One region of the Actinokineospora spheciospongiae genome, then DNA from elsewhere that is predicted to be linked to it. Evidence: riboswitches for the same ligand, from Rfam matches in the RefSeq annotation. Region 1 holds a riboswitch; the other holds the start of a gene.
The links. A riboswitch is a leader RNA that binds a small molecule or an ion and turns the genes downstream of it on or off. The one in region 1 is predicted to bind thiamine pyrophosphate.
Positions count from the first base shown of each region.

Region 2: another riboswitch for thiamine pyrophosphate. It lies ahead of DFQ13_RS04445 (thiamine ABC transporter substrate-binding protein); the one in region 1 lies ahead of thiO (glycine oxidase ThiO).

Region 1 covers NZ_QHCP01000002.1:587,324-593,922, reverse strand. Annotated here, with positions in the region: gene thiG (thiazole synthase) at 1-339, opposite strand, end outside; gene thiS (sulfur carrier protein ThiS) at 343-543, opposite strand; gene thiO (glycine oxidase ThiO) at 540-1,643, opposite strand; TPP riboswitch at 1,632-1,740, opposite strand; gene thiE (thiamine phosphate synthase) at 1,792-2,469, shown strand; gene DFQ13_RS06380 (APC family permease) at 2,466-3,773, opposite strand; gene DFQ13_RS06375 (hypothetical protein) at 3,932-4,681, opposite strand; gene DFQ13_RS06370 (threonine ammonia-lyase) at 4,815-5,762, shown strand; gene DFQ13_RS06365 (glycosyltransferase) at 5,767-6,599, opposite strand, start outside.
Region 2 covers NZ_QHCP01000002.1:177,745-184,343, forward strand. Annotated here, with positions in the region: gene DFQ13_RS04425 (ABC transporter ATP-binding protein) at 1-395, shown strand, start outside; gene DFQ13_RS04430 (ABC transporter permease subunit) at 392-1,249, shown strand; gene DFQ13_RS04435 (ABC transporter ATP-binding protein) at 1,207-2,220, opposite strand; gene DFQ13_RS04440 (ABC transporter permease) at 2,217-3,815, opposite strand; gene DFQ13_RS04445 (thiamine ABC transporter substrate-binding protein) at 3,791-4,807, opposite strand; TPP riboswitch at 4,829-4,942, opposite strand; gene DFQ13_RS04450 (4a-hydroxytetrahydrobiopterin dehydratase) at 4,989-5,282, shown strand; gene DFQ13_RS04455 (hypothetical protein) at 5,286-5,639, opposite strand; gene DFQ13_RS04465 (epimerase) at 6,163-6,599, shown strand, end outside.

The DNA of each region.
Region 1 (6,599 bases):
TTCCACCGGGTCGGGCAGCAGGGTGCGGTCGTCGGCGACCACCTCCAGCTTCACCCAGTTCGTCCCCAGGGCTTCGCGGGCCAGGCGGGCGGTGAGCACGGCCTCGGCGGCGGTGCGGCAGCCCGCGGTGTTCGGCAGCGGGTCGATGCCCAGCTTCCGCAGCAGCTCCAGCACGCCGGAGCCGCCCGCGGTGTCCACCCGGCGCAGCGACACCGTGGTCAGCTCGGTGCCGGAGGCCACCAGCGCCCGCTCCAGGACCGCCAGGTTCGCGGCGCCGCCGGTGCCGGTGATCAGCCGCGAGGAGTACTCGCGGTCGGCGATGACCAGGGGGTCGTCCACGGCTCAGCCCCCCTGCACGGCGGTGAGGACTTCCAGCCGCGCCCACGCGGGCACCACCGTGGCGGCGTGGGCGTTGCGGGGGACCACCTGGCCGTTGAGCGCCACCGCGGTCCCCGAGGTGGGCAGCGCGAGGGCGGCCAGCACGTCGGCCACGGTCGCGCCGTCGGGGACCTCTCGTTCGGTTCCGTTGACCTCGATCGTCATGTCGCTCCAGGGAATCGGGACGGGGCCGCGGCCAGCACGTGGTCGGGCGGGGTGTCGCCGCGCAGCAGGGCCACCACGGCGTCGGCGGTGACCGGCGCCATCAGCACGCCGTTGCGGTGGTGCCCGGTGGCGACCAGCACCCCGGGGCCCAGGCGGCCGAGCAGCGGCAGGTTGTCCGGGCTGCCCGCGCGCAGCCCCGCCACCGCCTCCACCAGGGCGTACTCACGCACACCCGGCAGCACCCGCTCGGCGTCGGTCAGCAGGTCGCGCACCCCCGCCACGGTGACCTCGGTGTCGTGGCCGACCTCGTGCTGGGTGGCGCCGACGACGAGTTCACCGCCGTCGCGGGGGACGAGGTAGACCGGGCGGGACTCGACGTGCGCGCGCAGCGTCCTGGTGGGCGGGGGCAGCGCGCTCGGCCGCGACCGCAGCCGCAGGACCTCGCCCTTGACCGGGCGGACCAGGGTGTCCAGGGCGGGGTGCAGGGCGCGGCTCCAGGCGCCCGCGGCGATCACCGCCTCGTCGCACTCCACTGTGGAGCCGTCGGCGAGTTCGACACCGCCGTCGCGCACCGAGACCGCCCGACCGGTGTGGAAACCCACACCCTCGGCGGTGGCCTGGGCCGCCAGCGAGCGCAGCAGCCGCCTGCTGTCGACCGACAGGTCACCGGGGACCAGCAGTCCACTTCGGACCGGCGAGGTGCCCGGCTCCAGCTCGCGGACCTGCCGCGCGGTGAGCCGCCGCACCTCCCGCCCCAGCGAGGACAGGAAGTCGGCCAACCGGCGCTGGTCCTCGGCGTCGGCGGCGTCCAGCGCCAGGGCGAGGGTGCCCTCGCGGCGCAGGCCGGGCGGGTCGGCCAGGTCGGCGGCGAAACCGGGCCACCGGGCCAGCGACTCGGCGCCGAAGGCGAGCACGTGCTCCTCGCCCAACCACGCCTCGGTGACCGGGGCCAACATGCCCGCCGCCACCCAGGAGCCCCCACCGCGCACCGGGGTGGGGTCGATCACGGTGACCCGCCTGCCGGTGGCGGCCACCCGCCAGGCGGTGGCCAGGCCGATGACACCGCCACCCACGACGGCGATCCGCTGCACGTTCCTCATCACGCTCCCTGCGCCGGCATGACCCGGATCAGGTTCGACGGTCGGAGCGCGTTGTGCTCCCTCTCAGCCCGTTGTCCGGACTCCCGTGCGACCGGCCTCCACCGTAGCGCAGACCCGCCCGGGCGGCCCAGGGGATAGCGTCGGTGCCATGCCGGGACTTGACGGGGACCAGATCAGGCGCAGGCTCGCCGACGCGCGGCTCTACCTGTGCACGGACGCGCGGACCGAACGCGGCGACCTCGCCGACTTCGTGGACGCGGCGCTGGCGGGCGGTGTCGACGTCGTCCAACTGCGGGACAAGGGGATGGAAGCGGGGCCCGAGCTGCGGGCCCTCGCCGTGATCGCGGAACTGTGCGCCGCCCACGGGGCGCTGCTGGCGGTGAACGACCGGGCGGACGTGGCGTTGGCCGCCGGGGCCGACGTGCTGCACCTGGGGCAGGACGACCTGCCGGTGGCGGCGGCCCGGCGGGTGGTGGGGGAGGAGGTGGTGATCGGGCGGTCCACGCACGACTTCGGGCAGGCCGTGGCCGCCGCGCACGAGGCCGGGGTGGACTACTTCTGCACCGGGCCGTGCTGGCCCACGCCGACGAAACCCGGTCGGACCGCGCCGGGGTTGGAGCTGGTCCGGGCCACCGCCGAGGCTGGGCCTTCGCGGCCCTGGTTCGCGATCGGGGGGATCGACCTGGAGCGGTTGCCCCGGGTTGTGGAAGCCGGGGCCTCTCGGGTTGTGGTGGTGCGGGCGATCACGGAATCCTCCGACCCGAAGGGAGCCGCCGAATTGCTCTCGGGTGCTCTGCGCGGTTCGCCCCCCGACCCGGGGCACTAGGCCTCGGACGTGGCGGGCTCGGTGCGGCGGGCGCGGAGGGCGTTCGCCAGGGCCAGGAGGCCGCCCAGGGCCAGGAGGACGGCCCCGCGCAGCCAGACCGCCGCCCCGATCTGGGTGAACAGCAGCAGGCAGGAGGCCAGGCCGAGCCAGGGGACAGCGGTCCAGACGCGGAAGTGGGGGATGTCGTCCGGGCGGCGGCGCAGGGCGAGGACGGCGGCGTTGGTGGCGGTGAAGACGACCAGCAGCAGGAGCACGAGGGTTTCGGCGAGGGCGGACACGCCGCCGGTGAGGGCCAGCAGCAGCGACAGCGCCGAGGTGGCGAGCACGGCCACCCACGGGGTGCGGCGGCCGGGGAGCACGCGCGACAGGACGGGCGGGAGCAGGCCGTCGCGGGACATGCCGTAGGCCAGGCGCGACGACATGATGCCCGTGAGCAGGGCGCCGTTGGCGACGGCGACCAGCGCGACCGCGGCGAACAGCCAGGGCGGCACCGCGCCCGCCGCCCGCACCACCTCCAGCAGCGGCCCGTCGGAGCCCGCCAGCACGTCGGTCGGGACGGCGGCGCCCGCGACCAGGCCGACGAGCAGGTACACCACCCCGGCGGTCAGCAGGGCGCCGAACAGGGCGCGGGGGTAGGAGCGCCGGGGGTCGCGGACCTCCTCGGCCAGGTTCACCGAGGTCTCGAACCCGACGAACGAGTAGAACGCCAGGACCGCACCCGCCAGCGTCGCGCCCACGACACCGTTCTCCGGCGTGCCGACCTCGGCCAATTGCCCCGGGTCGCCGTCGCCGCGCAGGACGACCCAGAGGCCGAGGCCGACGATGAGCAGCAGCCCGCCCACCTCGACCGCGGTCGCCACCGCGTTCGCGCCGAGGGATTCCCTGACGCCGCGGATGTTGAGCGCCGCCAGGGCCGCCAGGAAGACCACCACCACCGGCAGCACCGGCGCCGACACCAGTTCTCGCAGGTAGTCGCCCGCGAACGCCCTGGCCAGCGCGGCGACGGACACCACCCCGGCGGCCAGCATGCAGAAGCCGACCACCGACCCGGCGGCCCGCCCGAACGCCTCGGTGGCGTAGTGGGCCGACCCCCCGGCCCGCGGGTACTTGGTCGCCAGCTCCGCGTAGGACGCCGCCGTGAGCGCCGCCAGGCCCAGCGCGACGATGAGCGGCAGCCACACCGCGCCCCCGGACTCGGCCGCGACCTCGCCGACCAGGACGTACACACCTGCGCCGAGGATGTCGCCCAGGATGAAGAAGTACAGCAGGGGCGTGCCCACAGCCCGCCGCAACGAGGTCGCCATACCCGTTCCAGTACCCGCTGCGGCCCGCTCCCACCCGCCGATCCACGCAGGACCGCGGTGGGGGCCCGCGCGCACGCCGCCGGGTCTGTCGGCAGGCGGGCCACCCCGGCAGGCGAGAGCCCCAGCCCGCACCGTGCGGGCTGGGGCTCTTGTCCGCTCTACGGCGTCGGGGTGGCCGAGGGGGCCTGGGTGGTCGTCGTGGTGGGGACCGACCGGGTGGTCGTGGTGGTCGTGGTCTGTTCCGGGGTCGATTCCTGGGTGGTCGGGGTTTCGCTTCCCGAGGTCGTGCCCGTGGTGGTGGTGGGCTCGTCGGTGCCCGTGTTCGTGGGCTCTGTCGTGGCCGCCGGTGGGGTGGTGATCACCACCGTGGTCGTCGTGGTCTTGTCGGTGCTGCCGGTCTTGCCGGAGACCAAGCTGCCCACGGTCGTGCTCCCGCCGCCGGACAGCGGTTCCCCCCGCACCCACTCCAGGCCGGTGACCACCGCCATGCCCATGGCGAACACCAGCAGGCCGCCCGCGACCAGCACCAGGGGCTTGCGCCAGGGGCGGGGGGTCGCAGGCGGGCGGGTCTCGACCACGACCTCCTCGGTGTGGTCGACCTCGTCGCCGGTGGCCTGGACTTCGTCCGGGGTTTCCGCCGGGTCCTGCTCCGGTGGGGTGCTCACGGTGATGACGCTGCCCCGGCCGGTGACGCGGGCGGTGACCGTGCGGACGCCCTCCCTCGTGCGCTCCAGCGACTTGAGGTAGACGGCGCCGCCGACGGTGCTGATGATGCTGGCCACGGCCGCTCCGAGGACCGTGCCCGCCACGCCCAGTGTCGAGCCGAGCACGGCGGCGGTGGCCGCCGCCAGCGCCGCGGCGAGTACCTGGGCGGGCTTGATGCCCTGCTTGTCCTCCTGCTTGCTCATGCCTTCCGTTCCAACGTTGATTTCACCTGTCCGGGGGGTGGACGTGCGGCAGCCGGGAAAGGTTGGCGGAAAGTGAGCACCGCTACACTCCTGTGTCCACTGTGGACTTACATTGGTAGGGCAGACTGTAGGGGTGGAACTGGTCTCCGTCGACGCCATCGAAGCCGCCGCCGACCGCATCGCGGGGGTGGCCGTGCGCACTCCCCTGCTGCCCTGCCCGTGGGCCGACCCGGACCGTCCACTGTGGCTCAAACCGGAGAACCTCCAGCCCATCGGGGCGTTCAAGATCCGGGGGGCGTTCAACGCCATCGCCAGGTTGGACGACGCGCGGCGGGGTCGGGGTGTGGTGGCCTACTCCAGCGGCAACCACGCCCAGGCCGTCGCCTACGCCGCCAAGGTGTTCGGGATCGAGGCGTGGATCGTCGTCCCCGTCGACACGCCCTCGGTCAAGGTCGAGGCGACCCGGGCGCACGGGGCCGAGGTGATCCTGTCGGCGGTGGGGGAGCGGGAGGTGGTCGCGGCCGAGGTCGTGCAGCGGACCGGGGCGACGCTGATCCCGCCGTTCGACCACGTCGACGTGATCGCCGGGCAGGGGACGATCGGGCTGGAGATCGTCGCCGACCTGGCCGCCGACCTGGTGCTCGTACCGGTCAGCGGGGGTGGGCTGATCTCCGGGGTCGCCGTCGCGATCAAGGCGAAGTCGCCGTCGACGCAGGTGTGGGCGGTGGAGCCGGAGTTGGCCGCCGACACCGCCGCCAGCCTGGCGGCGGGGGAGTTGACCCCGTGGTCGGTGGCCGACCGTAATCGGACCATCGCCGACGGGCTGCGCAGCCAGCCGTCGGCGCTGACCTTCGCCCACCAGCGCTCGCTGGTGGACGGGATCGTGACCGTCGGCGAGGACGAGATCCGGCAGGCCGTGACGACCATCGCCCGCAACGCCCGGCTCATCGCCGAGCCCAGCGGGGCGGTGGCCACGGCCGCCTACCTGTTCCACGGCGACGAGCTGCCGCGCGGCAAGACCGTCGCCGTCATCTCCGGCGGGAACATGGACCCCGAGCTGGCCAGGGAACTGCTGGTCTGAGGGGTCAGCGGACCACGGACTCCAGGACCTCGACCGCCGTCGCCACCCCGTCCTCGGCGGCCAGCTCCGCCGCCAGCTCCCGCGCCCGGGGTGCGCGGGTCAAGGCGGTGCGCAGGGCTTCGGCCAGCTCGGGGCCGGTGACGCGGTCCCGGGTGGCGGTGACCGCGCCCACCGACAGCTCCACCACCTGGCGGCCCCAGAAGAACTGGTCGGCGAAGAACGGCACCACCACCGACGGGATGCCCGCGCGCAGCGCCGCCGCCGTGGTGCCCGCGCCGCCGTGGTGCACGGCCGCCCGGACCCGGGGGAACAGCCACCAGTGCGGCACGTCGTCGATGGTCAGGGTGTCCTCGGCGGTGGCGCTGAGCCCGGCCCAGCCGGTGTGCAGGACGGCGCGCAGGCCGTTGGCCCTGGCGGCGGAGAGCAGCAGCTCCGCCGTCTCCCCGGGGCTGCCGCCGGACGCGCTGCCGAAGCCCAGGTAGACCGGCGGGGGACCGGCCGCCAGGAAGTCCACCAGTTCCGGGGGCGGGGTGTAGGCGCCGGGCTCGGTGAACCAGTAGCCGGTGACGTGGTCGTCCGCGCGCCAGTCGGCGGGCGGCGGGACGACCGCCGGGCTGAAGCCGTAGAGGCGGGCGGGGGCGCCGGTGGGCCAGCGCGACAGCGGGCGGCGGGGCAGCGGGGGCATGCCCAGGGCGGCGCGGCGGGTGTCCAGCAGGGGGCGGAACGCCCGCCAAGGCAGGGACTCGGCGATGCGCCAGGTCAGGCGGTTCAGCGCGGCGGGGACGGCGCTGGGCATGGCGACCATGGGGAACTCGCGGGTGGGGCTGTTGGGGAACA
Region 2 (6,599 bases), 410 kb from region 1:
CCTCGCACCTGCTCGCCGAGGTCGAGGCCACCTGCACGCACGTGGCCGTGCTCAACCAGGGCACCGTCGTGGCCCAGGGCGAGCTGGCCGACCTGCTCGACGCGGGCAGCGCCACGCTGCTGGTGTCCACCCCGGAGGTCGAGGCCGCGGTGGACGCGCTGCGCGACCACCGCATCCCGGCCCGCTCCCTCGCCGAGGGCATCCGGGTCGACCTGACCGCCACCACCGCCCCCGAGGTGGTGGAGACGCTGGTCAAGGCCGGTGTGCCGGTGCACGAGGTGCGCAGGCAGCGCACCGGCCTGGAAGACCTCTTCGCCCGCCTCACCGAGGACCCGGTCGACGCGGCGGAGCTCGACCCCACCAGCGACCCCCTCGTCCCGCAGGAGACCCGATGACCGCCGCCCTGGACGAGCCGCGCGCCACCGCGCGCCGCGCGCCGCTGACCCGGCTGCTGCGCTCCGAGCTGCGGATGGTGCTGCGCCGCCCGCGCACCCTGATCGGCCTGGCCCTGCTGGCCCTGGTCCCGGTCGTGGCGGGCATCGGCATCGCGATCGCCACCGGCTCGTCGTCCGGGGAATCGGTCGGCGACGGCCTGGCCTCCCTGGTCGAGGGCAACGGCCTGCTGCTGCCCATCTTCGGGCTGACCATGTCGATGACCATGCTGCTGCCACTGACCGGCGCCATGCTCGCCGCCGACGCGCTCGCCGGGGAAGCCGCCAACGGCACCCTGCGCGGGCTGCTCGTGGCCCCGGTCGGGCGGGCCAGGCTGCTGGCGGTGAAGGCCTTCGGCGTGGCCGCGGTCAGCCTGTTCGCCGTGCTGCTGATGGCCGCCACCGGCATCGTCGCGGGCCTGCTGCTGCTCGGCGGCGACGGGATGCTGACCTCCTCGGGCACCACGCTGCCGTTCGGCGCGGGCCTGGGCCGGGTGCTGCTGACGGTCGTGCTGGTCACCGTCCAGGTGTGGGCGCTGGCCGCGGTCGCGCTGGCGGTGTCGGCGTGGACCGAGCACCCGCTGATCGTCGTCGTGGTCAGCCTGGGCGTGGTGATCGTCTCCGGCGTGCTCAGCGTCATCCCCGCCCTGGACTGGCTCACCCCGGCGCTGATCACCACGAGCTGGGAGGCCATCCCGGAGGTCGTCAAGGACCCGCTGCCCACCGCGACGCTGCTGACCGGGGTGCTGCGCGCGGGCTGCTACATCCTCATCGGCTACTCGATCGCCCTGTCCCGGATGCTCACCCGCGACGGCTGACCCACCGGCACCACCCCGCCGGGGTCGAGCACCAGGGACACCCGGGCGCCGACCTGCGGCGCGGCGGCGATCCCGGCCACGGCGTCGACCCGGCCCAGGCCCTCCGCCGCGACCACGAGCAGCACGTGGTCGCGGCGGTGGACCCGGGCCGTCACCTCGCCGTGGACCGGCCCGGGGCCCACGCGCAGCGCGGACGGGCGCAGCCCCACCCGGCCGCGCCGCGGCGGGTCGCCGAACACGGCCAGCTCCGCCGCGTCCAGCACCCGGCCGCAGCCGAGGAAGCGGGCGGTCTCGTCGTCCACCGGGTGCGCCCACACCTCGTCCGGCGTCCCCACCTGCCGGACGCGCCCGGCGCGCATCACCGCGACCCGGTCGGCCAGGGTGAACGCCTCGTCGTGGTCGTGGGTGACCACCAGCGCCGTCGTGCCCGAGACCCGCAGCACCCGGGCCAGGTCGACGGCCAACTGCTCGCGCAGCGCCCGGTCCAGCGCCGACAGCGGCTCGTCGAGCAGCAGCACCCGCGGCCGGGGCGCCAGCGCCCGCGCCAGCGCGACCCGCTGCCGCTCCCCGCCGGACAGCTCACCCACCCGCCGCGCGGCGTGACCGCCCAGCCCCACCAGTTCCAGCAGTTCGCCGACCCGCGCGTCGCGCTCGGCGCGCGGTGTCCCCGCCATCCGCAGTCCGAACGCGACGTTGCCCGCGACGTCGCGGTGCGGGAAGAGCTGCCCGTCCTGGAAGACCAGCCCGAACCCGCGCCGGTGCACCGGGACACCCGACAGGTCCACCCCGTCCCAGCACACCGACCCGGTGCCGACCTCCAGCCCCGCCACCGCCCGCAGCAGCGTCGACTTGCCGCAGCCGGAGGGCCCCAGCAGCGCCAGCACCGACCCGTCCGGCACCTCGAAGTCCACATCGGACACAGCGGCCACGGTCCCGTAGCGCACCGACAACCCCGACACAGCGAGCATCAGAACTCCCCGACCCCGCGCACCCGCAGGCGCTCGACCAGCAGCGCGATCACCACCGTCACCCCCATCAGCAGCGTGCACGCCGCGTAGGCCATCTGGTTGTTCAGCTCCCCCGGCCGCGCCACCAGCCGCCCGATCACCACCGGCAGCGTCGCGGTGTCCGGCCGCACCAGGAAGCTGGTGGCACCGAACTCCCCCAGCGCCACCACGTACCCGAAGGCCGCCGAGGCCAGCAGCGACCGCCCGGCCAGCGGGACGTCGACCTCGCGCCACACCCGCCACGGCCCCGCCCCCAGCGTCGCCGCCGCCTGCCGCAGCCGCTCGTCGACCGACCGCAGCACCGGCAGCAGCGTCCGCACGACGAGCGGGGTCACGACCAGCGCCTGCGCCAGCGGCACCAGCGCCGCCGAGGTCCGCAGGTCCCCCGGCAGCGCGTCCAGCGTGACCAGGTAGCCGAAGCCGACCGTCACCGCCGAGACGCCCAGCGGCAGCATCAGCGCGGTGTCGACGGCCTCCACCACCCCCGGCCGGACCCGGCTGCGCCCCAGCGTCACCAGCGCCACCGAGGCGAGCACCCCCAGCACCAGGGCCAGCAGCGTCGCGTCCGTGGCCACCCGCACCGAGTTCAGCGCCGCCTCCAGGCCGGTGACCTGCAACGAGCCCCGAAAGCCGGTCCCGGCCAGCGCCCGGTACCCGGCGGTCCCGCCCGCGAACGAGCGCACCACCAGCGTCACGATCGGCACCACCAGCAACGCCACCACCGCGTAGCCCAGCCCGGCCGCGACCCACTCCCCACCGCGCGGTCGCCGCACGGTTTCCGCCTGACCGCGCAGGCTCAGCGCGTTCTCCCGCCGCCGCCGCGCCACGGCCCCGACCACCAGCACGCCCACCACGGCCAGGAACTGCACCAGTGACAGCGCCGCCGCGCCCGGCAGGTCCAGCAGCTCCACGGTCCGCAGGTAGATCTCCGTCTCCAGCGTCCGGTGCCGGGCGCCGCCGAGCAGCAGCACCACCCCGAAACTGGTGGCGCAGAACAGGAACACCACCGCCGCTGCCGACCCCAGCGCCGGGGTCAGCGCGGGCAGGGTCACCGAGGTGAACGCCCGCCACCGCGAAGCCCCCAGCGCCCGCGCCGCGTCCTCGGCCCGCCGGTCCACGTGCGCCCACAGCCCGCCGACCGTGCGCGCCACCACGGCCACGTTGAAGAACGCGTTCGCCAGCACGATCGCCACCACCCCGCCGTCGGGCAGCAGCGCCTTGAACGCCAACCCGACCACGACCGTCGGCAGCACGAACGGCACCAGCACCGCCACCCGCACCAGCGCGCCGCCCGGCACCCTGGCCAGCAGGAACGCCACCGGCAGCCCGGCGAGCACCGCCACCGCGGTCGACGCGGCGGCCTGGGCGAGGGTGAACCCCACCAGCCGCCACGTCGCCCCCTCGCCGAGGACCCGCAGGACCCCGGCCGCGCCGGAACCGAACCCGAGCCGCACGATCGCGGCCACCGGCCAGGCGAAGAAGACGGCGAGGAAGCCGAGCGGGACCGCCGCGAACGCCAGCGCCGCCGCTGGCCTCAGCCCCCGACGGTGCTGCGCCACTGCTCGATCCACCGCTGCCGCTGCGCCGCGATGTCGGCGGCGGGCAGGGTCGCGGGCTGCTCCGGCAACGGCGCCGCAGCGGTCCAGGCGTCTGGCAGCGCCACGCCCTCGCGCGCCGGGTAGACGTACATCTTCTCCGGCACGGTCTTCTGGAAGGGCTCCGACAGCAGGAAGTCGAGCACCTTCTTCGCGTCCTCGGGGTTCTTCGCCCCGTTCAGCACCCCGGCGTACTCGACCTGCCGGAAGCAGGTGTCCAGCAGCGCGGCGGTCCGCGCCTTCCCGTCCTCCCCCACCTCAGCCGACGGCGACGACGCGTAGGACACCACGATGGGCCGCGGCCCCTTGCCGGAGGAGCCGGAGAACTCCTGGGTGTAGGCCTCCTCCCACCCGCTGACGACCTTCACGCCGTTGGCCTTGAGCCTGCCCCAGTAGTCGGCCCACCCCTGCTCGCCGTAGTGCGCCACGGTCCCGAGCAGGAACGCCAGACCCGGCGAGGACGTCGCCGGGTCCTCGACCACCAACTTGTCCTTGTACTTCGGGTCCGCCAGGTCCTCGAAGGTCTTGGGCACATCGCCACCGAGCGCCGCGGGGTCCACGTTCACGCACACGTCCCCCACGTCGACCGCCGTGAGCCGCCCGCTGCCGTCGACGGCGTAGCGCTGCGGCCCCTTGTCCGCCTCCGGGCTCCGGTACTCGGCGAACACCCCCTCGTCGAGCGCCCGGGAGGCGAAGGTGTTGTCGACGCCGAAGGCCACGTCCCCGATGGGGTTCGCCTTGGTCAGCACCAACTGGTTGGTCAACGCCCCCGCGTCCCCGCTCTTGCGCGCCTCCACGGTGATCCCGCTCCGCGCCTCGAACTCGTCCAACACCGCCTGGTCGACGTCGAAGGAGTCGTGGGTGACCAGCACGACGGTGCGGTCGACCGGGGCCTCACCCCCCACGGAACAACCGGCGACCACAGCCAGGGCGACCAGGGGGACGAGTCGGCGCATCGGGAACCTTCCTCGGGCGTGTGCACACCACGAGGACCTCCCTGCGCGGGCATGACCCCGATCAGGTTCGTACGGTCGAGGGCTGGGTGGCCCTCCTCTCAGCCCGGCCGATACCGGACTCCCGTGGCGACCCCGACCCTACGCCCAGCGCGGGCAGGCGCGAAGGGCCACCATGGGGGCCATGGCGGAACTGTTGAGCGAGCACGAGCAGGGCAAGGCACTGGGGACGCTGCCGAACTGGAGCCGGGGCGAGGGCTCCCTGGTCCGGGAGGTCGAACTGGAGTCGTTCCCCCAGGCCATCCAGGTGGTCGACCGCGTCGCGGAGATCGCCGAGCGCGACGACCACCACCCGGACATCGACATCCGCTGGCGCACGCTCAAGTTCACCCTCAGCACCCACAGCGAGGGCGGCATCACCGAACTCGACGTCGCCCTGGCCACCGAGATCGACGCCGTCCTCGACGCCCTGGGCTGACCCTCACACCTCCCCGACGAGCGGACTCCCCACCTTCGCGACCTCCGCCCGCACGTCCACGCCCAGCAACTCCAACTTCCGCCACGCCGCGTCCCGCACCGCCTCGTCGAACAGCGGCGCGTACCAGGGCAGCAGGGTGGAGATCTCCACGCTGTGCGCGAGCAACCCCCGATCCTTCAACCGCCACAGCCCGAACGACGGCGTCGGGTCGAGCACCACCCGCCGCGTCGCCCCGACCGCGCCGAACTCCTCGATCATCCACTCGAACGCGGTGGGGTCGTAGCCGATCTCCACCAGCGTGTCCACGCCCAGACGGGCGTCCCGCTCGAACATCGCCACGAGCTGTTCGGTCACCATGGGTGAGAAGTCGTGATCCACTCGGTGACCGTTACCCCGTGGCCGCAACCCGCGCACGCAAGCGTGAAAACCTGAGACCTTGCCCACTTATCGCGCCCGAGCTGCCCACCTCAACGGGCGTTCGCCCCGGCGAGCCCGGCAGACCGGGGCCACGACTCCAGCAGCGCGGCCGCCTTCTCGAACACGCTGGGGCAGGCGTCCTCTCCCAGCACCGACGTCCGTGGCCGGTGAGTGGCGGAGTCGAGCAGCCCGGGGTCGCGGACCCGGGGCGCGTGCCCAGGTCACCCGCCGGGAACTCCAGGTCGCCCAGTGCGAGGTGGTCCGGGGTCACTGGCGAGCCGGTCGAGCAGGCCCGCGCAGCGCTGGCGGCCGACAGCGCCCGGACCCGGTCGTCCCGAGGCGGCGGGTCCAGCTCATTTTCGGGCCACGCCCCCTGGTTCCATTGCGCGGGGCGGCATCCAGGCCCTCCGGAGCGGATTCGCGCTCGGTCGAAACGGCGTAGCGTGGCCGCGGGGGTGTTCGCATGAAGATCGTGTTGCCCGGCGGGACCGGGAACGTCGGGGGATTCCTCAGCCGGGCGCTGGCGGCGGCCGGGCACGACGTGGTCGTGCTGACCAGGCGGGCCGGGGTCGACCTCGGGGGCGGCGTCCGATCGGTGCGGTGGGACGGGCGCACCGTCGGCCCCTGGGCGGAGGAGGTCGACGGCTGCGCGGCGGTGATCAACCTGGCCGGGCGCAGCGTCAGCTGCCGCTACACCGAGGCGAACCTGCGCGAGATGATGGATTCGCGGGTGGACTCCGCGCGGGCCGTCGGCTCGGCTATCGCCCAGGCCTCCGCGCCGCCGCGGGTGTGGTTGCAGATGAGCACCGCGACGATCTACGCGCACCGGTTCGACCGGGCCAACGACGAGGCCACCGGGATCATCGCGGGCGCCGAGCCGGGGGTGCCGGGGTACTGGGC